3 regions of the Streptomyces sp. NPDC015345 genome follow, and region 3 is predicted to be linked to each of the others. Evidence: riboswitches for the same ligand, from Rfam matches in the RefSeq annotation. Region 3 holds a riboswitch; each other region holds the start of a gene.
The links. A riboswitch is a leader RNA that binds a small molecule or an ion and turns the genes downstream of it on or off. The one in region 3 is predicted to bind cobalamin.
Positions count from the first base shown of each region.

Region 1: linked by a shared signal. The riboswitch ahead of cobN (cobaltochelatase subunit CobN) and the one ahead of ACF062_RS05520 (CbtB-domain containing protein) in region 3 are both predicted to bind cobalamin.
Region 2: linked by a shared signal. The riboswitch ahead of ACF062_RS02305 (ABC transporter substrate-binding protein) and the one ahead of ACF062_RS05520 (CbtB-domain containing protein) in region 3 are both predicted to bind cobalamin.

Region 1 is NZ_JBIBTX010000002.1:276,244-283,623, reverse strand. Features, by position in the region: gene ACF062_RS07640 (precorrin-2 C(20)-methyltransferase) at 1-626, opposite strand, end outside; gene ACF062_RS07635 (precorrin-8X methylmutase) at 623-1,249, opposite strand; gene ACF062_RS07630 (cobalamin biosynthesis protein CobG) at 1,261-2,676, opposite strand; cobalamin riboswitch at 2,796-2,915, shown strand; gene cobN (cobaltochelatase subunit CobN) at 2,952-6,557, shown strand; gene ACF062_RS07620 (hypothetical protein) at 6,565-6,729, opposite strand; gene ACF062_RS07615 (histidine phosphatase family protein) at 7,002-7,380, shown strand, end outside.
Region 2 is NZ_JBIBTX010000001.1:488,815-496,194, reverse strand. Features, by position in the region: gene ACF062_RS02340 (alpha/beta fold hydrolase) at 1-523, shown strand, start outside; gene ACF062_RS02335 (arsenate reductase family protein) at 530-898, opposite strand; gene ACF062_RS02330 (hypothetical protein) at 1,066-1,374, shown strand; gene ACF062_RS02325 (alpha/beta fold hydrolase) at 1,493-2,455, shown strand; gene ACF062_RS02320 (haloacid dehalogenase-like hydrolase) at 2,452-3,582, opposite strand; gene ACF062_RS02315 (helix-turn-helix domain-containing protein) at 3,801-4,664, shown strand; gene ACF062_RS02310 (VOC family protein) at 4,661-5,137, shown strand; cobalamin riboswitch at 5,145-5,331, shown strand; gene ACF062_RS02305 (ABC transporter substrate-binding protein) at 5,415-6,425, shown strand; gene ACF062_RS02300 (FecCD family ABC transporter permease) at 6,422-7,380, shown strand, end outside.
Region 3 is NZ_JBIBTX010000001.1:1,229,860-1,237,239, forward strand. Features, by position in the region: gene ACF062_RS05505 (galactose oxidase-like domain-containing protein) at 1-383, shown strand, start outside; gene ACF062_RS05510 (glycoside hydrolase family 6 protein) at 593-1,627, opposite strand; gene ACF062_RS05515 (ANTAR domain-containing protein) at 1,764-2,522, shown strand; cobalamin riboswitch at 2,739-2,862, shown strand; gene ACF062_RS05520 (CbtB-domain containing protein) at 2,895-3,116, shown strand; gene ACF062_RS05525 (CbtA family protein) at 3,140-3,928, shown strand; gene ACF062_RS05530 (class F sortase) at 3,948-4,619, opposite strand; gene ACF062_RS05535 (hypothetical protein) at 4,630-5,181, opposite strand; gene ACF062_RS05540 (HAD-IIA family hydrolase) at 5,278-6,057, opposite strand; gene ACF062_RS05545 (2-aminoethylphosphonate ABC transporter substrate-binding protein) at 6,131-7,207, opposite strand; gene ACF062_RS05550 (ABC transporter permease) at 7,229-7,380, opposite strand, start outside.

The sequences.
Region 1 (7,380 bases), on a different contig from region 3:
TAGCGCGCCTCGTCGAGGCGGCCCGCGCTCTCCAGAGCACCGCGCACCTTTCCGAACGTACGGCCGAGCTTCATGACGACCGCCGAGTCCGTCGCCGCGAGGCGCGCGGCCAGCTCCTCCTCGGGCAGCGTGCCCGGCAGGATCGTGAGAACCTCCTCGGCCTCCACCAGGGGCTCGCCCAGGCGGGCCGCCGCCGCGCTCACCGAGGTGACGCCGGGGATCACCTCGGTCGGGTAGCGGTGCGCGAGCCGCTTGTGCATGTGCTGGTAGGAGCCGTAGAAGAGCGGGTCGCCCTCGGCGAGGACGGCGACGGTGCGCCCGGCGTCCAGGTGGGCGGCGAGGCGGGCGGCTGCCTCCTCGTAGAAGTCGTCGAGGGCGCCGCGGTAGCCGCCGGGGTGGTCGGTGGTCTCCGTGGTGACGGGGTAGACCAGCGGCTCCTCGATGTGGTCGGTGCGCAGGTGCTTCTCCGCGATCCGGCGGGCGATGGAGCGGCCGTGCCGGGCCGAGTGGTACGCGATCACGTCGGCGGCGGCGATGACCTCGACGGCGCGCACGGTCATCAGGGAGGGGTCGCCGGGCCCGAGCCCGACCCCGTACAGCTTCCCCTGGGTGTTCTGGGTGTTCACTCGGCCTCGCTCGCAATCGCGTTGATCGCCGCCGCGGCCATCGCGCTGCCGCCGCGACGCCCCCGTACGACCAGGTACTCAAGGCCCGAGCGGTGTTCGGCGAGCGCGTCCTTGGACTCGGCGGCGCCGACGAAGCCGACCGGGATGCCGAGGACGGCGGCCGGGCGTGGGGCGCCCTCCTCGATCATCTCCAGGAGGCGGAAGAGCGCGGTGGGGGCGTTGCCGATGGCGACGACGGAGCCTTCGAGGCGGTCGCGCCACAACTCCATGGCGGCGGCGCTGCGGGTGGTGCCGAGCCGCGCCGCGAGGCCGGGGACGGCGGGGTCGGTGAGCGTGCAGATCACGTCGTTGTCGGCGGGCAGCCGCTTGCGCGTGACGCCGCTCGCGACCATGTTGGCGTCGCACAGGATCGGCGCGCCGTCGCGAAGGGCCTTGCGGGCGTCGGCCACCACGCGCGGGCTGAAGGCGAGGTCGCGGACGAGGTCGACCATCCCGCAGGCGTGGATCATCCGCACCGCGACCTGGCTGACGTCGGCGGGCAGACCCGCGAGGTCCGCCTCCGCGCGGATGGTGGCAAAGGACTCGCGGTAGATCGCCGCGCCGTCCTTCTCGTAGTCGAACACTGTGCTCTCGCTCATCTCGTGGCCGTTGTTGTGGTGGTTGCGGATGTCGTACGTGCCCTCGTGACCGTCTCGGTCAGGTTCGCGCCGCTCACTGGCGCCGCCGTGCCGCCGGTGCGCACCGTCACCTCGTACCGCCCGTCCCCGGTGGCGAGGGCGTCCACCCAGTCGCCGCGCGGGTGCCCGCACCGCCGCTCGCAGCCGGAGAAGTGGACGGGCAGGCCACCGGCGCCGGGGACGGCGTCGGCGCGGACGTCGGCGAGGGACTTGGCGCAGCCGGGTCGGCCGGTGCAGGCGGAGACGCCGAGCCAGGGCGAGCGGGGGTCGGCGATGAAACCGGCGTCGGCCAGCGCGCGCAGCCTTTCGCGGGCCGCCGCGTCGTCCTCGAAGCCGGGGAGCACGAAGCCGCGCCACGGAGTGACGCGCAGTTCGTCGGCCGGGGCGGGCAGCAGGGCCCGCCACCGGGCGGCGCTCACGCGGCCGAGGGGGGCGCCGACAGCCACCGCGCGGCCGCAGACGCCGGGCAGGTGCGGGGCGGCGCCGGGCGGGCCGAAGGGGGCGGCGGCCGGTCCGGCGTCGATGCCCTGCCGCGCCAGCGCCCCGGCGAGGTCGACGGGGTGCCCCGCGGGCAGCTCCCGGACCCGCCACGCCCCGTTGCCCGCGTCGCGCGCGGCGGCGAGGAAGGCCCCGGCGGCGGCGAGAGCGGCACGCGGGGCGGCGGCGGCGGAGACCCGCAGGGCGCGGTCACCGACGCGGACGAGCGCCGTGCCGCCCGGGTCCGCGGATGCCGTGCCGCCCGAAGTCATGGACACGGCCGCTGCCCCGCCCGACTCCCCGCGCACGCACTCCGCCCCGCACGACTCCCCGGACACACACCCCGCCCCGCCCGATTCTGCGATCAAGGTCACATCGCCGCCGAGCCCGGCCACGTCCCCTCGCCCGTCGTCCAGGACGAACAGGAAGCGGCCGGAGAGCGCCGTCGTCCACTCCTCGGCGCAGAGCAGTCCGTCGAGCTCGCGGGCCCACAACTGCACGTCGGCGTGGCCGAGTCCGTCGAGCGTGGCGAGCGGCGAGGCCACGATGTTGCGGACGCGTTCGTGGCGTTCGGAGGGCAGCAGGCCCGCGTCCGCGAGAACCGCGGAGAGTTCCGTGCCGCAGCTCGCGCCGAGGCCGCGCAGCTCGATGTTGCCGCGCGAGGTGATGCTGAGGTGGCCGTCCGCGAGGCGTTCCGCCACGTCTGCCAGTATCGCCGCCTGACGGGACGTCAATACACCTGCGGGCACGCGGAGTCGGGCCAGTGCGCCGTCGTCGGCGCGGTGCAGTCGGAGCGCTCCGGGGCAGGCGTCGCCCCGGTCGCGGACCGGGGTACGTATGAGGGATTCGCCCTGGTTCGTGGAGGTTGCTCGGGTGGGCGGCATGGCGGCGAGCATACCCACGCCGTTCCGGCCGGTCGCCTCCCGAGACGGGCCGTCCCGGCAGGTGGCCGCCCCATCGGCGGCGGTCAGGACTTACTATGCAGGCGGCGGGCCGCCAGGTCCGCCGACGCCAGCGACGGCGTGGGTCCGCCAGGACCCGGGGGAGGAAGCCCGGTGCGAATCCGGCGCGGTCCCGCCACTGTGAGCCCCATCCGTGGGGCGAGCCAGGAACTCCTGCCGTCCATACGACCACCCGGGGCGCGGACACCCCGAGGAAGGCCTGCGCACGCATGCTTCTGCTGCTGTCGACCTCCGACACCGACCTGCTCAGCGCCCGCGCGGCGGGGGGTCCGGTCGACTACCGGTTCGCCAACCCGTCCCGCCTGGACCTCACCGAGCTGCCCTCGCTCCTGGCGGGCGCCGACCTCGTCGTCGTACGCCTCCTCGGTGGCGTCCGCGCCTGGCAGGACGGTCTGGACCAGCTCATCGCCAGCGGTCTGCCGGTGGTCGTACTCACCGGTGAACAGGCGCCCGACGCCCAGCTGATGGCCTCCTCCACCGTGCCGGTCGGCATCGCCGCCGAGGCGCACGCCTACCTCGCGCACGGCGGCCCCGCCAACCTTGAGCAGCTGGCCCGCTTCCTCTCCGACACCGTGCTCCTCACCGGCCACGGCTTCGACCCGCCGGCGCCCGCGCCGTCCTGGGGCCCGCTGGAGCGCACGGCGCGCGACATCGACGGCCCGACCGTCGCGGTGCTCTACTACCGCGCCCACCACATGAGCGGCAACACCGCCTTCATCGACGACCTGTGCGGCGCGATCGAGGACGCGGGCGGGCGCCCGATGCCGCTGTACGTGGCCTCGCTGCGCGCCCCCGAGCCGGAGCTGATCGACGCGCTGCGCCCCGCCGACGCCATCGTGACGACGGTCCTCGCAGCCGGTGGCACCAAGCCCGCCGAGGCCTCCGCGGGCGGCGACGACGAGTCGTGGGACGCGGGCGCGCTGACCGGCCTCGACGTGCCGATCCTCCAGGCGCTGTGCCTGACCGGGTCGCGTTCGGCCTGGGAGGAGAACGACGAGGGCGTCTCGCCGCTGGACGCCGCGAGCCAGATCGCGGTGCCGGAGTTCGACGGGCGGCTCATCACCGTCCCGTTCTCGTTCAAGGAGATCGACGAGGACGGGCTCCCGGCGTACGTCGCCGACGCCGAGCGCGCGGCGCGGGTCGCCGGCATCGCCGTACGGCACGCGCGCCTGAAGCACATCCCGGCCGCCGACAAGCGCCTGGCCCTCGTCCTGTCCGCGTACCCGACCAAGCACTCCCGGATCGGCAACGCGGTCGGCCTCGACACCCCGGCGTCCGCCGTCGCGCTGCTGCGCAGGCTGCGCGCCGAGGGCTACGACTTCGGCCCCGAGGCCGACATCCCGGGTCTCGTCTCCGGTGACGGCGACGAGCTGATCCGCGCGCTCATCGACGCGGGCGGCCACGACCAGGAGTGGCTCACCGAGGAGCAGCTCGCCGCCAACCCGGTGCGCATCCCGGCCGCCGACTACAAGCGCTGGTACGCGACGCTGCCGCAGGAGCTGCGGGACTCGGTCGAGCAGCACTGGGGGCCGCCGCCCGGCGAGATGTTCCTGGACCGTTCGCGGGTCGGCGACGGCGGTGACCCGGAGGGCGACATCGTGCTTGCCGCCCTGCGGCGCGGCAACCTCCTCATCCTCATCCAGCCGCCGCGCGGCTTCGGCGAGAACCCCATCGCGATCTACCACGACCCGGATCTGCCGCCCTCGCACCACTACTTGGCCGCGTACCGCTGGATCGCGGCCCCCGCGGCGGACGGCGGCTTCGGGGCCGACGCGATGGTCCACCTCGGCAAGCACGGCAACCTGGAGTGGCTGCCCGGCAAGAACGCGGGCCTCTCGGCGGCCTGCGGCCCCGACGCCGCGCTCGGCGACCTGCCGCTGATCTACCCCTTCCTGGTCAACGACCCGGGCGAGGGCACCCAGGCCAAGCGCCGCGTGCACGCCACGCTCATCGACCACCTCGTGCCGCCGATGGCCCGCGCCGACTCCTACGGCGACATCGCGCGCCTGGAGCAGCTCCTCGACGAGTACGCGCAGATCAGCTCCATGGACCCGGCGAAGCTGCCGGCGATCCGCGCGCAGATCTGGACGCTCATCCAGGCCGCGAAGCTCGACCACGACCTGGGCCTTGAGGACCGCCCCGACGACGACGGCTTCGACGACTTCCTCCTCCACGTCGACGGCTGGCTCTGCGAGATCAAGGACATGCAGATCCGCGACGGTCTGCACGTGCTCGGCACCGCCCCGGCCGGTGCCGACCGCGTCAACCTCGTCCTCGCGATCCTGCGCGCCCGCCAGATCTGGGGCGGCACCTCCGCCCTGCCCGGCCTGCGCGAGGCGCTCGGCCTCGACGAGTCCGCGGCGACGCGCGTGAGCGCCGACGAGGCCGAGGACAAGGCCCGCGCGCTGGTCCAGGCGATGGACGACGCGGGCTGGGACCTCGCCGCCGTCCCCCGCGACCAGGGCGAACAGGTCGCCGCGATCCTGGAGTTCGCCGCCCGCGAGGTGGTCCCGCGCCTGGAGGGAACCACCGCCGAACTGGACAACGCCGTACGGGCGTTGGAGGGCCGCTTCGTCCCCGCCGGTCCCTCCGGCTCCCCGCTGCGCGGCCTGGTCAACGTCCTGCCGACCGGCCGCAACTTCTACTCGGTCGACCCCAAGGCCGTCCCCTCCCGCCTCGCGTGGGAGACCGGCGAGGCCCTCGCCGACTCGCTCATCGAGCGGTACAGGAACGACAACGGCGACTACCCCACCTCCGTGGGCCTTTCCCTGTGGGGCACCAGCGCGATGCGCACGGCGGGCGACGACGTCGCCGAGGCCATGGCGCTGCTCGGCGTGCGCCCCGTCTGGGACGACGCGTCGCGCCGCGTCACCGGCCTGGAGGCCATCCCGTACGAGGAGTTGGGCCGTCCCCGCATCGACGTGACGCTGCGCATCTCGGGCTTCTTCCGCGACGCGTTCCCGCACACGATCGGCCTGCTCGACGACGCGGTGCGGCTCGCGGCCTCGCTTGACGAGCCCGCCGAGCACAACTACGTACGCGCCCACGCCCAGGCCGACCTGGCCGAGCACGGCGACGAGCGGCGGGCCACCACCCGCATCTTCGGCTCGCGTCCGGGGACGTACGGCGCGGGGCTGCTCCAGCTCATCGACTCCCGCGACTGGCGCACGGACGCGGATCTCGCCGAGGTCTACACGGTCTGGGGCGGCTACGCCTACGGCCGCGGGCTCGAAGGCCGCCCGGCGCGGGCCGAGATGGAGACCGCGTACAAGCGCATCGCGGTCGCCGCGAAGAACACCGACACCCGCGAGCACGACATCGCGGACTCCGACGACTACTTCCAGTACCACGGCGGCATGGTGGCGACGGTCCGCGCCCTGCGCGGCACGGCGCCGGAGGCCTACATCGGCGACTCGACGCGCCCCGAGACGGTCCGCACGCGCACGCTGGTGGAGGAGACCTCGCGGGTCTTCCGCGCCCGCGTCGTCAACCCCAAGTGGATCGAGGCGATGCGCCGCCACGGTTACAAGGGCGCCTTCGAACTCGCCGCCACCGTGGACTACTTGTTCGGGTACGACGCCACGACGGGCGTCGTCGCCGACTGGATGTACGACAAGCTCACGGAGACGTACGTCCTGGACCCGACGAACCGTCAGTTCCTCCAGGAGAACAACCCCTGGGCGCTGCACGGCATCGCGGAACGCCTCCTGGAGGCGGAGTCGCGCGGCATGTGGGCGAAGCCGGACCCGGCGGTGCTCGAAGCGCTGCGGCAGGCGTACCTGGAGACGGAAGGCAACCTGGAGGACGAGGGCTGATCCGCGGCTACTTCCCGGTGTCGCCGCACGGCGCCGCCTTCTTCGGCCGCCAGTGCCCGCACTCGCGGGCCTGGTGCGGCTGCCCCTCGGCCACCCGCGCGTCGAAGCAGGTGGCCACGCCGGTGAAGACGAGACCGCCGATCGCCGCCACGGCACCGACGGCGGTCCCCATGCGCAGCCACGCGGCCCGACGCCATCGGGCCCGCGGCTCCTTTGCCCGCGCGGAACTGCGGCTGTCCCGCGGTCGGCCCGGCCCCCGCCGCGCCGACCGCGCCGCCACCCGCCGCGCCGCACGCCCGCGGCTCGTCCGCCGCGTCCACCATCTTCAGCGTCCCGGCGGGCCCTGACGTCCCGGCGGGCCCAGGGGTCCGCCGCCGGAACCGCGTCAGCGCTCCGCGCGTCCCCTCAGCCGATACTCATGATCAGGAAGGGGGCCGTTCCGTCATGACCGGGAGCGCCGTCCGTCACCTCTACCTCGCCCGGCACGGCGAGGCCACGCCCGATGAGAGCCGCCTGACGGAGGGCGGCCGTCGGCAGGCCGTCCTTCTCGGGGAGCGGCTGCGCGGCGTTCCTCTCTCCGCGGTCCACCACGGGCCGCTGCCACGGGCCGAGGAGACCGCCCGGCTGATCGCCGGGCGGCTCGACGGCGTGCCCCTGCACCGCTCGGACGCAGCGGGTGACTACATCCCGTACATGCCGTGCGAGAACGAACTCCCCCCGGAGAGCGCCGAGTCGACGCTCCAGCGGCTCGGCGGATTTCCCGAGGAGGAGCGCGCGGGCGGGCCCGCGCTCGCCCGTGACGCGCTGGCCCGCTTCACCGGCC
Region 2 (7,380 bases), 740 kb from region 3:
CATACCGGCGGCCGATCTGGGCGGGCACTCGTACGGGGCCTGGATCGCCCTCCACCACGCCCTGCGCGCGCCCGGCCGCGTGCGGCGCCTGGTGCTCGTCGACCCCACGCGGTGCTTCGCCGGGTTCCGCCCCGGCTACCTGCTGCGCGCCCTGCCCACGCTGCTGCGTCCCTCGGCGCGGGCGACGCGCGCCTTCCTCGCCTGGGAGACCGGCGGCGCCCCGCTCGACGCCGACTGGCTGACGCTCCAGGAGCACGCCGCCGCCTTCCCCGCCGCCAGGCCGGTCATGGGCCCGCGCCCGGCCCCGGCCACCCTGCGCACCCTGCGCCCGCCCATGCTGGTCCTCCTGGGAGGCCGCAGCCGTGCCCACGACATCCGCAAGGTCGCCTCCCGTGCCGCCGCCCTGCTCCCGGACGCGACGGTGGCGACCCTGCCCGGCGTCTCGCACCACGCGCTCCCACACGCGCGCCCGGCCGAACTCGCCCGCGCGATAACCGAGTTCCTCTCCCGTACGGCGGCGTGAAGGGAGTCAGCGGGAGAGCGCGTCGCGCACCGCCTCCTCCGTGCGGGCCACCACCGCCGTGCCGTCGTCCGCCGTGAGGATGGGGCGCTGGATCAGCTTCGGGTGCTCGGCGAGGGCCTTGATCCAGCGCGCGCGGCCCGAGGCGTCGCGCGGCCAGGCCTCGCGGTCCTTGAGGTTCAGCTCCTTGGCGGCCTGCTCCTGGGTCCGCGTGATGTCCCACGGTTCGAGCCCGAGGCGATCGAGGACGGCGCGGATCTCGTCCTCGGTCGGTACGTCGTCGAGGTAGCGGCGCACGGTGTAGTCGGCGCCCTCCGCGTCGAGCAGCGTCAGGGCGCTGCGGCACTTCGAACAGGCGGGGTTGATCCAGATCTCCATGCCCACACGCTACCTCCGGAACACCCGCACCAGGGCGCGCGGCGCGACCGTATTCGAACACCCCAAAGGGCGTCTGGCCAGCGGCGATTGTCAGTGCCTGGCGGTAGAATCACAGTAGTGTTCGAGGGCGCCCGACGGGGGGTCCCGACCGCGACAGGAGGATGCCCGTGCCCGCTGCCGCACTCACGTCGAAGCGTGTGTCCAAGACCGTACCGAAGCCCGTCCTGATCGATCTGCCGTACGTACCGAGGGAGAAGAAGGCGCTGCCCGCCGGGCGCCCGCGTGAGTGGTACGTCAACCACAACCGCCGCCTCAAGGCCATGCGCCTGGCCATCGCCCTGCTCGAGTCGGGCGTGTACCTGCCGAACCAGGCGAAGAACAGCACGATCCGAGGCATGGCCGAGGAGGTCGGCATCCACCCGCCCTCCGACATCACCTGCCACATGGTGCGCGCGCTGATGCGCTACAGCCGCTGAGGGGAGTGAACGCGCGGCCCGGGGACGGCAGTTGGCCTCCCCGGGCCGTGCCGTCTCCCCGCGCCGTCTTTCCGCCTGAATCTCCGCGTCCGCCTGTACGGTGGGTCATGCTGGGCCCATGACCCAGCCGGAACCCGTCGGCGAAATGCCGCTCCTGACGACCGTCGAACTCCCGGACGGCGCCCGCGTTCCGGTGCGCGCCCTGCGCGCCCCCGCGCCCGAGCGTTTCCTGCCGTCCGGTTCGGGACCGGCACCGGGGCCGCCCCCGGCCCCCGCGGTGCTCGTCCTGCCGGCGATGGGCACCCCCGCCCGCTTCTACCGCCGCTTCGCGCGCCACCTGCACGACGAGGGCCTCACCGTGATCACAGCCGACCTGCGCGGCCAGGGCGAGGCGACGCCGCGTGCCACCGACCGGGACGCCCGCGACCACGGCTACCGCGCGCTCGTCGAGGAGGACCTGCCCGCCGTCCTCGCGGCGGTCCGGGCCGAGCTGGGCCCCGAGCCGCCCCTGCGCCTCCTCGGCCACAGCCTGGGTGGCCAGCTCGCGCTGCTGTACGCCGCCCTGGGCTCCGGGCCGGACGTCGACGGCGTGGCGCTCGTCGCCTCGGGGTCCGTCTGGTTCCGCGCGTACGGCCCGCGGCGCGCCCCCGGTCTGCTCCTCGGCGAGCTGCTGATCGCCGCGACGGCGACCGCGCTCGGCCGCTGGCCCGGCGCCCGCCTCGGCTTCGGCGGCAACCAGCCCAAGGGCGTCATGCGGGACTGGGCGCACCAGGGGCTCACCGGCCGCTACGCCCCCAAGGGCTCCGCGCTCGACTACGAAGCGGCCCTGGCCGCCCTGGACCTGCCCGTCCTCGCCGTCTCCGTCGAGCACGACACCCTCGCCCCCGCCACCGCCCTCGACCACCTGCTCGGCAAGGTCCCCCGGGCGCGCCTCACCCGGCGCCACTACACCGCGCGGGAGGCGGGCGCCCGCCTCGACCACTTCGCCTGGACCAAGGCGGGCGGGGCGCTCGCCAAGCAGGTGGCGGCGTGGACGGCGGCCGAAGAGCGCCCCGGCCGGGGCCGGCCGCCCGGCGGCTAGCGGATCTGCTCGGGGGTGACCGTCAGCCACCGCTTGTCGGCGGTCACCTTCTGGCCCAGCTCGCGCTGCCGCCCGGCGTTCTTCTTCTTCATCCCGTCGAGCTGCTTCATGTACGCGTCCTTGCGGTTGACCCAGACGCGTACGCCGCCGTGCTCCACGTCCGCCGAGTGGAACAGCATCGGGCCGTCGCTGACCGGGGTGTCACCGGCGACGAGGACCGGCTTGCGCCACTCGTCGATGTACGTGTTGATCGCGGCCGGCTTGCCCGCGTACCAGGTCAGCGGGGCCCACAGCTTGGGCGTCAGCTCGCGTCCCGCGAGCTTCGCCCGGTCCTTCTCGCCGAAGCGGCCCTCTGCGATCTCCTTGCGGGAACTGGTCACCGCGCCCGTCCCGCGGTCCTTGAGCAGCATCGACACCCCGATGACGTTCCGCGGCTCCACGCCGTAGCCGTACTTCGGGTCGGCGAGGACCATCCGCACCAGGTCCTCGCTGGCCGCGCTGACCACGTACACCTCGATGCCGTGCGCGCGCAGCGTCTTGTAGAGCTGCCGCATGCCGTCCGACAGCTCGGGCGGCTTCACCTCGGTCCTGGTGACCTTCCCGTCCTCGTAGTACTCCGCGGGGATCGGCTTCTCGTACGCCAGCAACTCGTCGACGTACCCCTTGAGCTCCTTCAGCGTGAACCCGGAGAAGATCTGCGCGGCCCACGGGTAGCAGACCTGGTCGTCGACCTCGCACAGCCGGTTGTAGTAGCTGTAGAGGCTCTCCTTGTGCGTCGCCGTGTCCTTGAACGGGATGACCTTCAGGGACGGGTCCATGGTCTTGCGGGTCAGCACGCCCTTCATCTCCAGGAAGGGCAGCAGCGACTCCTCCAAGTCATTGCGGTACGAGGTGTTGTCCGCGTCGAAGACGGCATACGCGCCCTTGTGGTCGTTCGCGGCGATGACCTTGCCGAGCTTCTTCGCGACCGGCTCCGGCCAGTGCGACAGCTCGCGGGCGGTGGCGGCCGAGGTGTCGGCCGCCGTCGCCTCACCGGCGGGCCACAGCGCGCCGCCCGCGAGTGCGGCGGCGACGAGCGCCCCCACGCCACCGATGAGGGCCCGCTTGTTCTTGGCTCGTACTGCCATGTTTCCCGTGTCCCGCCGTTCCTGAGTGCGATGCGCGGCCCCGTCCGGAGCGGCGCGCCATGCTATGGGCCCGGCCACGGGATTCCCATGATCGAAGTCACCGGGGCGGGCGGGCATGGGGGGCGCGGTGGCGGGTAGCGGAGAGGGGCGTCGGCGGGCGCGTGCGGCCCGGGGCGAGGCCTCGGCGGTGGAGGCCGGGGCGTCGCATACTGGACCGCATGGGCTCCCGTGAGTTCGTGCGGGCCGTTCCCCGGCTCGACGGCATGGTCGTCTCCGCGGTCGGCTACCGCACCGCGGGGCAGCGGCCCGCCCTGCACCGGGGCCTGCCCTCGCCGTACCTGACGGTGATCTTCTCGCTGGACGGGGCCATCGCCACCGGCGGTACGCCCGCCCAGGCGACCGGCGCCGACGCGGTCCGCACCGACATCATCGTGGGCGGCCTCCACCAGAGCCCCGCCTACGTCGTCCAGCCCGAGCACGAGGCGGGCGTCCAGCTCGCCGTGCACCCGCTGGCGGCCCGCGCGCTCCTCGGCCTGCCCGCCGGTGAGCTCGCCGGACAGCTCGTCGTCGGCGGCACCGACGTCCTCGGCGCGCGCGCCGCCGAGGTGCGTGAGCGGCTGTGCGCCCTGGACGCCTGGGAGGACCGCTTCGCCGTCCTCGCCGACTACCTGAGGCGGCGCGCGGCCCGGCCCGCCGGAGCCGTGCGCCCCGAGGTCGCCGAGGCCTGGGCCTGGCTCGCCCGGCACCGCGGCGCCGGTACCCTCGGCGGCCTGTCCCGGCACGTCGCCCTCAGCGAGCGCCGCCTGACCGCCCTCTTCCGCGCCGAGACCGGCCTGAGCCCCAAGCAGGCCGCGCGCCTGATGCGCTTCCAGCACGCCAAGGCGGCCGTGACCCGCGCCGTCGCGGCGGGTGACCCGCCGGACCTCGCCCGGGTCGCCGCCGACACGGGCTACTACGACCACTCCCACCTCGTACGGGACTTCCGGCAGTACACGGGGGTGAGCCCCACGGGCTGGCTGGCCGAGGAGTGCCGGAATATCCAAGCCGGGGCGCACGCCGGAGGCGAAGAGTGGCAGACATGAACACCACACCTGACACCACACCTGATACCGCGCCTGACACCACACAGCACGAGCCGCTCACCACCACCCCCGCCCCCACGACCTGGCCATGCCTCCAGGCGCAGGACGCCCCCGCCCTGATCGACTTCCTCGTCGACACCGTCGGCTTCCTGCGCACGGCCGTGTACGAGGACGGCGGCCGCGTCGTCCACGCCCAGCTCGACTGGCCCGAGGGAGGCGGCGTCATGCTCGGCTCGTACGACCCCGGGACGGCCGCCGAGACCTGCGGGAAACCCGGCACCTCCGGCGCCTATGTCGTGACCGACCGGGTGGACGACCTGTACCACCGCCTCCGCGAGGCGGGCGTGAAGATCACCGGCGACATCGAGGACAAGCCGTACGGCAGCCGCGAGTTCGGCATCCAGGACCCCGAGGGAAACCGCTGGTCCTTCGGCACCTACCGGGGCGAGCCGAGGCCGGGCCCGGGCCGGTGAAGACGCGTGATAACTTGCGCAAGCCAGTCAAACCCACACCTGGGCCAGGGAATCCGGTGGAAATCCGGAACTGACGCGCAGCGGTGAGGGGGACGGGCGGGGCCACGGCCACTGGGCGTCTTCGGACGCCTGGGAAGGCGCCCCGTCCGGTTCGATCCCGAGTCCGAAGACCTGCTGGCGCCTCCGCTCGCACACCGGGCGGCGGAGGCCGTGACGCAGACCAGGCTCCGCGTATGAGCCGTGACACTCAAGGGATCGCGTGTCCTCGACAGTCCGTATGTCCGCCGTGCTCTGTACCGCACTGCTCGCGCTCACCGCCTGCGGTGGCGGCTCCGCCCAGAAGTCCGCGGGCAAGAGCGCCGACGGCTACCCCGTCACGGTCGCCTCCTGCGGCAAGGAGGCCGAGGTCCAGGCCCCGCCGAAGCGCGCCGTCTCCCTCGACCAGGGCTCCACGGAGATCCTGCTCTCCCTCGGCCTCGCCGACCGCATGGCGGGCACGGGCACCTGGACCGACCCCATCCCGAAGCACCTGGAGAAGGAGAACGCGAAGGTCGAGCGGCTCGCCGACCGCTACCCCGCCCTGGAGAAGGTCCTCTCCAAGGAGCCGGACTTCGTCAGCGCCTCCTTCCTCTACACCGTGGGCAAGGGCGGCGTCGCCGACCGCGCGAAGTTCACCGAACTCGGCGTGCCCGTCTACGTCTCGCCCACCGACTGCGCGGGCAAGGACAACGACGGCGGCGGCGACGGCAAACGCGTCAAGACCCTCACCATGGACACCGTCTACGGCGAGGTACGCGACCTCGCCGAGGTGTTCGGCGTCGAGAAGCGCGGCGAGAAGCTGATCGCGGACCTGAAGGGCCGCGTCGCGAAGGCCACGAAGGACATCGACGCGTCCGGTGTCTCGCTCCTGTACTGGTTCGCCAACTCCGACGCCCCGTACATGGCGGGCTGCTGCGGCGCCCCCGGCATCATCACCCGCGAACTCGGCGCGAAGAACGTCTTCGACGACACCCGCGAGGAGTGGCCCCAGATCAACTGGGAGACCGTCGCCGACCGCGACCCCGACGTCCTCGTCATCGGTGACCTCACCCGCAAGTCGCAGTCCGCGGAGAGCGCCGCGGCGAAGATCAGGTTCCTGGAGTCCAACCCCGCGACCAAGAACCTCACCGCCGTCAAGAAGAAGCGCTACGTACTCCTCAGCGGCCAGGCCATGAACCCCACGATCCGCACGGTCGACGGCATCGAGCAAGTGGCCGCCGGCCTGCGGAAGTTCGGGCTGGCGAAGTGAGCCCGGTCGCCCCCGTCCGGCATGGGCTGCTGTGGCTGGCCGGCGGCGCCGCGCTCGTCCTCTCGGTGGCGGTCGCCGTCACCATCGGCCCCGCCGACATCTCGGTCCCCGACGTGTTCTCGGCGCTCGCCGCGCACCTCGGCTGGGGCGAGGCACACCTCACCCCCATCAGGGACGGCATCGTCTGGAACCTGCGGCTGCCCCGCACCCTGCTCGCCGCGGTCTGCGGCGCGGGCCTCGCGGTCTGCGGCGCGGTCATGCAGTCCCTGCTCCGCAACCCCCTCGCGGACCCCTTCGTGCTCGGGGTGTCGTCCGGGGCGTCCACCGGAGCGGTCGCGGTCGTCGTCCTCGGTGTCGGCGGGGGAGCGCTGTCGATCTCGGCGGGCGCCTTCGTGGGCGCGCTCTGCTCGTTCGCGCTCGTCCTCCTGCTGAGCCACACACTCGGCGGCACGACGGACCGCGTCGTACTGTCGGGCGTCGCCGCGATGCAGCTCTTCTCCGCGCTGACATCGTTCGTCATCCTCACCGCGGGCGACGCGGAGACCACCCGCGGCGTGCTGTTCTGGCTGCTCGGCTCGCTCAGCGGGGCGGGCTGGACGGACGTGTGGCTGTGCGCGGCGGTCCTCGCCGCGGTGCTGCTCGTCTGCCTCGGTCACGCCCGTACGCTCGACGCCTTCGCCTTCGGGCAGGAGGCGGCGGCGACACTGGGCGTACGGGTGGCCCGCACCCGCCTGGTCCTGCTCTGCGTGACGGCGCTGCTGACCGCCGTCCTGGTCAGCTCGGCGGGCGCCATCGGCTTCGTGGGCCTGGTCCTGCCGCACGCGGCCCGCGCCTTCACCGGCTCGGGGCACGCCCGGCTGCTCCCGGTCACGGCACTCACCGGCGCGGTGTTCCTGGTCTGGGTGGACACCCTGGCCCGCACGGCCCTGGACCCGCAGGAGGTCCCGGTGGGCGT
Region 3 (7,380 bases):
ACTCGCTCTACGCCGACAAGGCCAACACCAAGCCGGGCGTCTTCGAGCAGCGCATCGAGATCTACAGCCCGCCGTACCTCTACCAAGGCTCGCGGCCGGCCCTCGGCAAGGGCCCGAAGACCATCGCGCGGGGCGGCTCCGGGACCTTCCCGACCCCGCACTCCTCGGCCATCAAGGCGGCCCGCCTCATCCGGCCCAGCGCCTCCACGCACGTCACGGACATCGACCAGACGTCGATCGCGCTGGACCTGGAGAAGTCGCGGGGCAAGGTGACGGTGACGGTCCCGAAGAATCGGAGCCTGGTGGAAACGGGCTGGTACATGCTTTTCGTGACGGACGACCAGGGCGTCCCGAGCAAGGCGCGGTGGGTCCACGTCCGGTGAGCAGCCGCCCCGTAAGGGGCGCGGGGAACTGCGCGAGCAACCACAAAGAAGCCGCAGACGCATCTGCCGAGATCCCGGCAGTCGCGTCTGCGGCTTTCCCCTCGCTGAGCGCGCAGTTCGCCGCGCCCCTAGGGCCTGTCTGACAATTCGCGTCGTCGCCCGGAGGGAGGCAGGCGGGAATTGTCAGACAGGCCCTAGGGAGGCGACCCCTACGAGGCGTTCCTCGCCAGGCCGAGCGCGTACTCCGGCCACCACTCGCCCGCCTTGGGGCCACCCCGGCACGTCCCGTCGGACTCCCCCGGCCGCTTGACCCACAGATACGCGTCGACGAGCGGATCGTCCGTCTTCGTCGTCGGCGTCTCGCCGAGCGCCCGCCCCGGCGGGTTGCACCAGGGGTCCTTGCCCTTGTCGTAAGGGCCGTTGCCGTTGCGGCCCGTGTCGATGACGAACGGCTTGCCGCCGATCTTCGCCGAGAGCTTCTTGCCGAACTCCGTACTGTCCTCGGTGGTCTGGAAGTTGGAGACGTTCACCGAGAAGCCGTCGGCCTGCTCGACGCCGGACCGCTTCAGGGGCTCCCAGAGCGAGTCGGGGTTCTGCCAGCCCGCGTTGCCCGCGTCGAGGTACACCTTGGTGTTCTTCAGGGACTTGAGTGTGGTGATGGCGCCCTTGAGGAGGTCGTAGCGCTCCTCGTGGAACTGCTCGGGCGTGCAGTTGTCGACCATGTGCAGCACCGCGTCGGGCTCCAGGATCACCGTGGCGCGCCGGTCGCCGATGCCCTTGGCGACCTGGTCGACGAAGGCGCGGTACGCGTTGCCGTCGGCCGCGCCGCCGCCCGAGTACTGGCCGCAGTCGCGGTGCGGGATGTTGTAGAGGACCAGCAGGGCGTCCCGGTCCGCCTTCTCGGCGGCCTCTGTGAAGCCGCGGGCCTGTTCCTCGGCGTTCTCCGGGACGATCCACTCGGACACCGGCTGCTCGGCGATCCGCCGGATCAGCTCGGCCTCGTCCTTCTTGCCGTCCTTCTCGTACGAGGCGACCTGCTTGGCCGCGGTCCCCTCCGGGTTGACCCAGTACGGGTCCTTGCTCTTCGGCTGCTGCTCCGGAGGCCGGCCCGAAGACTTGTCCTCCGGGTCACCACCGGAGGAGGAGCACGCGGAAAGGAGCAGCGCGGCCCCCGCGAGCGCCACCCCCGTCCGCACCCCCCTGGCCGCGAGACCATGTCCGCGGCGGGTGTCTTTGCGGTACATCCACTCCCCCTTGGGTGCACTGTCCGTATCTCAATCCTGACATACGGTCCTTTGCCCCACGAGAGCTGTCACCAAGGGCCGTTACCGTGCGCGTCGGCAGGGTAGGCAGAGCGTGCGGAGAGGGGAGGAGAGGGCCATGGGGGACCACCCATGCGAACTGCGGCTCGCGGAGATCCTGGTGGAGAGCGCGGACACGCTGACCGACGATTTCGACCCCGAGGGCTATCTGCGGCGGCTCTCGGACCACTCCGTGGAACTGCTCGGCGCGCAGGGCGCGGGCGTGATGTACACCGGCGGGGGCGGCGAGGTCCGCCTCATCACCGGGAGCAGGCGGCCGGCGGCGGTACGCGCCCTGTTGGCGGCACAGCACCGGGGCGGTCCGTGTCTCGAGGGCTTCGGAACGGGCAGGCCCGTGCCGCCGGTCCGGATCGACCGCGCCGAAGTGGCGTCCCGCTGGCCCGCGTTCGCCGCGCGGGCCGGTGAGCACGGCGTCACGGCGACGTCGGCGGTGCCGCTGCGGCACCGCGGCCCGGTCATCGGGGTGCTCAACGTCTTCGTGTCGCAGGCGCGCGGGACCGAGCCCGCCGAGCGGGAGCTGCGGCTCCTGCGGGTGCTCGCGGACGCCGCGGCGGTGGGCCTGCACAACCACCGCACGCACACGCGGTACCGCACGCTGTCCGCACAGCTCCAGGGGGCGCTGGACAGTCGTATCCGCATCGAACAGGCCAAGGGCGTCCTGGCCGAACGCTGGAACACGGGGGTGGACGACGCCTTTGAGGCGCTGCGGTGTTACGCGCGCAGGGAGCGCCGGCTCATCGACGCGGTCGCCGCGCAGGTCATCGAGGGAACCCTCGGCGTCGAGGAGTTGCGGCGGGTGCGACCCGGGCGGTCCTGAGAGGGCGGTCCTGACAGGGCGGGCCGGGCCACGGAGGGACGCGGGGCCAACCGCGTGGCCCACTTGGCGCCGTCCGTCGCGGGGCAGCCCGGTCGGCGGCTCCCGGGGGGAGCGGGTCGCCGATCGGGCCAGGTGAGCCCGGCGGCCGGCGGAGCCGCCCTGACCTGGCGCGTGTTGACAGGGACGCGACGCACTGGGACTCTCCGTGACGACAAGTCCATACATCGAGGCGACGGTTGTCAGGAACCCGGTGCGAATCCGGGACGGTCCCGCCACTGTGACCGCGTACGCACGCTCGTACGCGGAAGTCAGGAACTGAGCCGTCGTCCTCCTGCCATGGGGCGTGGAAACCCCAGAAGGAGGCCCACCGGTATGTCCCTGCACTCCGCAGCTCCGCACACCGACACCACGGCGAGCCAGGCCGCCGTGACGCAGACCCGCGACTGGCTGATCGCATCGGCCGCCGCGGTCATCGCGCTCATCGCGCTGTACGCCGTGTTCATGGACAACGGCTCGCTGATCTCGGCGACCGGCGACTACCTCCACGAGTTCGCGCACGACGGCCGGCACCTCTTCGGCGCCCCGTGCCACTGACCGGGCGGACGGACACGAGCACCATGCCCACATCACCCGTACTCCCGTTGCTCGGACGCGGCCTGGTGGCGGGAGGAGCGGCGGGCCTCACCGCCGGCCTCTTCTCCCTGCTGCTCGCCGAGCCCCTGATGGACCGCGCGATCCGCGCCGAGGAGAGACGCTCGGCCGCCGAGGAGCACGCGCAGCACGGCGCGGCGCAGGCCGTCCAGCACCATGAGGAGCTGTTCAGCCGCTCCACCCAGCACGGCGGCCTGGTCGTGACCGCGGTCGTCGCGGGTCTTGCCCTCGGCGTGCTGGTCGCCGTCGCGTACGCCGCGGTGCACCGGCGGGATCCGCGCGCGCTGCCGTGGCCGCGTGCGCTGGCCTTCTGCGGCGCGGCCTTCCTCGCGGTCTCGCTCCTGCCCGGGATCCGCTATCCGGCGAACCCGCCGGGCGTCGGCGACGCGGGCACCGTCGGTGACCGCCAGGCGCTCTGGCTCGCCTCGGTCGCCATCGGCGTGCTCGGCATGTTCCTCGTGCGCCAGGTGTACGTGCGCCTCGTCACGCGTCCCGAACCGGTGCGGCACATCGCGACGGCGCTCACCGCGGTCGCCGTCCTCCTTGTGCTCTTCCTGCTGCCGGGCAACCCGGACCCGGTGCCGGTCGAGGCGTCGCTGCTGTGGGAGTTCCGCATGCTGTCGCTCGCCTCGCACGCCCTGCTGTGGGCGGTGTTCGCGGCGGTCTTCGGCGCCCTGGGGGTGCGCGCGGCGGCCCGGAGCGCCGTCGAGGTGGCCGCTCCGGCCCCGTCGCCGGCCGGGCAGCGGGTCGCCTGACCGGGGGGTGGCGCCGGGGCTAGCGCCGCACTCCCGTGAGGTACGCCGAGACGATCACGTTCGCCGTGTAGGTGCGGGTGGCCCGGTCGAAGGTGCCGCCGCAGGTGATGAGGCGCAGTTCGGCGCGGCCCTCCTCGTGGGGGCCGTAGGCCTTCTTCGCGTCGAAGCGGTCGCTGGTGACGACCTGGACGTCGTCGATCGTGAACTGTGCGACGGTGCCGTCGTCGCGGGTCACGTCGATCTTCTCGCCGGGGCGCGCCGCGCTGAGGTCGTAGAAGACGGCCGGGTCCGTCTCGGTGTCGACGTGGCCGACGAAGAGGGCCGCGCCGGGGGCGCCGGGGCGGGTGCCGCCGCCGTACCAGCCGACGGCGTCCGCCTCGGCGAACGGCGGCGGGTCGATCGCGCCGCGGGCGTCGAGGCCGCGGGCGGTCACCGGGGCGCCGATCTTCAGGGACGGCACCTCGACGCGCGCCGGCCGGGCGGGCGTCAACGGCTCGTGTGCGGGCGGCAGTTCGACCGCGTGGGGGCGGCCGACCGCCGCCACGTCGCCGGTCGCGGGCCCCGACAGGCCGCCGGGCAGGTTCGTGAGGCCGCTGCCCCACAGCGCGAGGCCCACCAGGAGGACCGCCCAGGCGACGCCGGTCAGCAGGCGTCCGGACCCGGGCGGGCGTTCGCCGCCGGACACGCTCACGTCCCGCCCGTCACTCGGAGCGGCGCCGGCGGACGCTGCGGAAGGCCACGGCGACCGCCGCGACGCCCGCGAGGATCAGGCCGATCACGGCGTGCCGGGTGCCGGGTCCCGCCTCGTCGGCCCCGTCGGCCTCCGCGGACACCGTCGAGGTGATGTGGGCGGTGCCCCCGCCACCGGCGCGCACCGGGGCGGCGGGCTCCGGGTTCCGCTGGTTGATCCGGACCGTGCCGGTGCCCTGGTGGGGGTGGCCGTCGCAGATGACGGTGACGTCGTACGAACCGGAGAGGCCGCCCCGGATCTCGGCGTTGCCGTGCAGCGCGTCCTTCCCGCCCCGGCCGGTGAGCTTCGCGTCCCCCTCGAAGGCGCCGGACCCGGCCGTCCCGCTGCTGCCCTCACAGCCCGAGACGCGCACCTCGACGGTGGCGCCGGCCTGGGCGTCGGCCGGGGTGACCTCGGCCTGTACGGCGCCGTCCTCGTGGGCACGGGCCCCACCGACGGGCAGGGCGAGCGCCAGGACGACGGCCGCACCCGCCCCACGGAGAGCAAGGGATCGTATGCACATCGTGAACCTCCTGTCCTTCGAGGTTCACGCCCGGTGACGCTCTTCGCATCCTGGTACGGGGCCAAACGGGGGTCAGACGGTCAGACGGCCAGACGGTCAGACACGATCGACCAGGTCGGCGATGGAATCCACGACGGTGGACGGCCGGAAGGGGTACTTGTCGATGTCGCGCCGGGACGTCAGGCCGGTGAGCACCAGGAACGTCTCCATGCCCGCTTCGAGACCGGCGAGGACGTCGGTGTCCATGCGGTCGCCGATCATCGCGCTGGTCTCCGAGTGGGCCCCGATGGCGTTCAGCCCCGTCCGCATCATCAGCGGATTCGGCTTGCCCGCGAAGTACGGGTTCTTGCCGGTCGCCTTGGTGATCAGCGCGGCGACGGCGCCGGTGGCGGGCAGCGGGCCCTCCGTGGAGGGGCCGGTCTCGTCGGGGTTGGTGCAGATGAAGCGGGCCCCACCGTTGATGAGGCGCACCGCCTTGGTCATGGCCTCGAAGGAGTAGGTGCGGGTCTCGCCGAGCACCACGTAGTCCGGGTCGTGGTCGGTCAGGACGTACCCGATGTCGTGCAGGGCCGTGGTCAGGCCCGCCTCGCCGATGACGTAGGCCGTGCCGCCGGGGCGCTGGTCGTCCAGGAATTTGGCGGTGGCGAGCGCGGAGGTCCAGATGTTCTCGACGGGCACTTCGAGGCCCATGCGGGTCAGCCGGGCCTGTAGGTCGCGCGCGGTGTAGATGGAGTTGTTGGTCAGCACCAGGAAGGGCTTGCCGGAATCGCGCAGCTTCTTGATGAACGCGTCGGCACCGGGGATCGGGACGCCCTCGTGAATGAGCACGCCGTCCATGTCGGTGAGCCACGATTCGATGGGCTTGCGCTCTGCCATGAGGTGCACTCCTGCGGTGTACGGGGTGGCTGGGGCGCCGGGACAGCGCTGTGCCGACGCCCCCACCCTACGATCAGCTGCCGGTGGCCGACTTCCAGTCCTCCACGTAGCTCCGGAGGTTCTCCGAAATGTCCGCCCAATCCGGCTCGAAGATCTCGACGCCGTCCATGATCTTGTCGAGGGCGACCGCGTCGGCGTCGGTGGCCTTGACGTCCTTGCGGGCCGCGAAGCCGCCGCCGACCTCGCTCACCTGCCGCTGGGCCTCCTGGCTGAGCAGGTGGTCGAGGAGCTTCTTCGCGTTGGCGCCGTGCGGGGCCTTGTCGACGAGTCCGGCCGCGTAGGGCAGGGCGAAGGTGGTCGGTTCGCCGCCTTCCTTGGCGGGGAACCAGATCTTGAGGTTCGGCATGTCCTTGGACTGGGCGTAGTTCATCTGGACGTCGCCGTTGGCGGCGAGCAATTCGCCCTTGTCGACCTTGGGCGCCAGCTTGCCGGTGGAGGCGGAGGGGCCGACGTTGTTGGTCTGGAGCTTCTTCAGGTACGCCATCGCGGGCCCGCGGCCGCCGAAGTCGTGCATGGCCTTGATGAGCACGGCGGTGCCGTCGCCCGCGACGCCCGGCGTCGAGTACTGCACCTTGCCCTTGTACGCGCTGCCGGTGAGGTCCTCCCACGTCTTGGGGGCCTTGCCGCCGGGCAGTTCCTTCTTGTTGTAAATGAAGCCGAAGTAGTTGTTGACGACGGACGTCCACTTGCCGTCCGGTGCCTTGTCGGCGCCGTCGACCTCTTCGGAGCCCTTGGGCTTGTACGCCTTCAACAGCCCCTTCTCGTCGGCCTGCTGGATGAAGGGCGGCAGCGTGATGATGACGTCGGCCTGCGTGTTGGACTTCTCGCGGACGGCGCGCTGCACCATCTCGCCGGAGCCGCCCTCCACGTAGTTGACCTTGATGCCGGTCTTCTTCTCGAAGTCCTTGAAGACCTTGTCGTACCAGCCGTCGCCCTTCTCGCCCTTGAGGCCGTCGGCGCTGTAGACGGTGACGACGTTCTCTTCGGACGCGGCGGAGCCGCCGCACGCGGTGAGGGACCCGGCGAGGAGGAGGCCGCCGGTGACGGCGGCGGCCGTGCGGAGGCGGCGGGCTCGGGTGGGGCGGGACATTCGTACTCCTTGAAGGGGTTCTCAGCGGTAGGAGGCGCGGGTGCGGATGCGGGAGACGGCGAGGAGGACGAGCAGGGTCGCGGCCATGAGGACCACGGCGAGGGCGGCGCCGGTGAAGGCCGAGCCGCGGTCGGTCGCCGCGTAGATCCGCACGGGCAGCGGTGTCCAGTCGG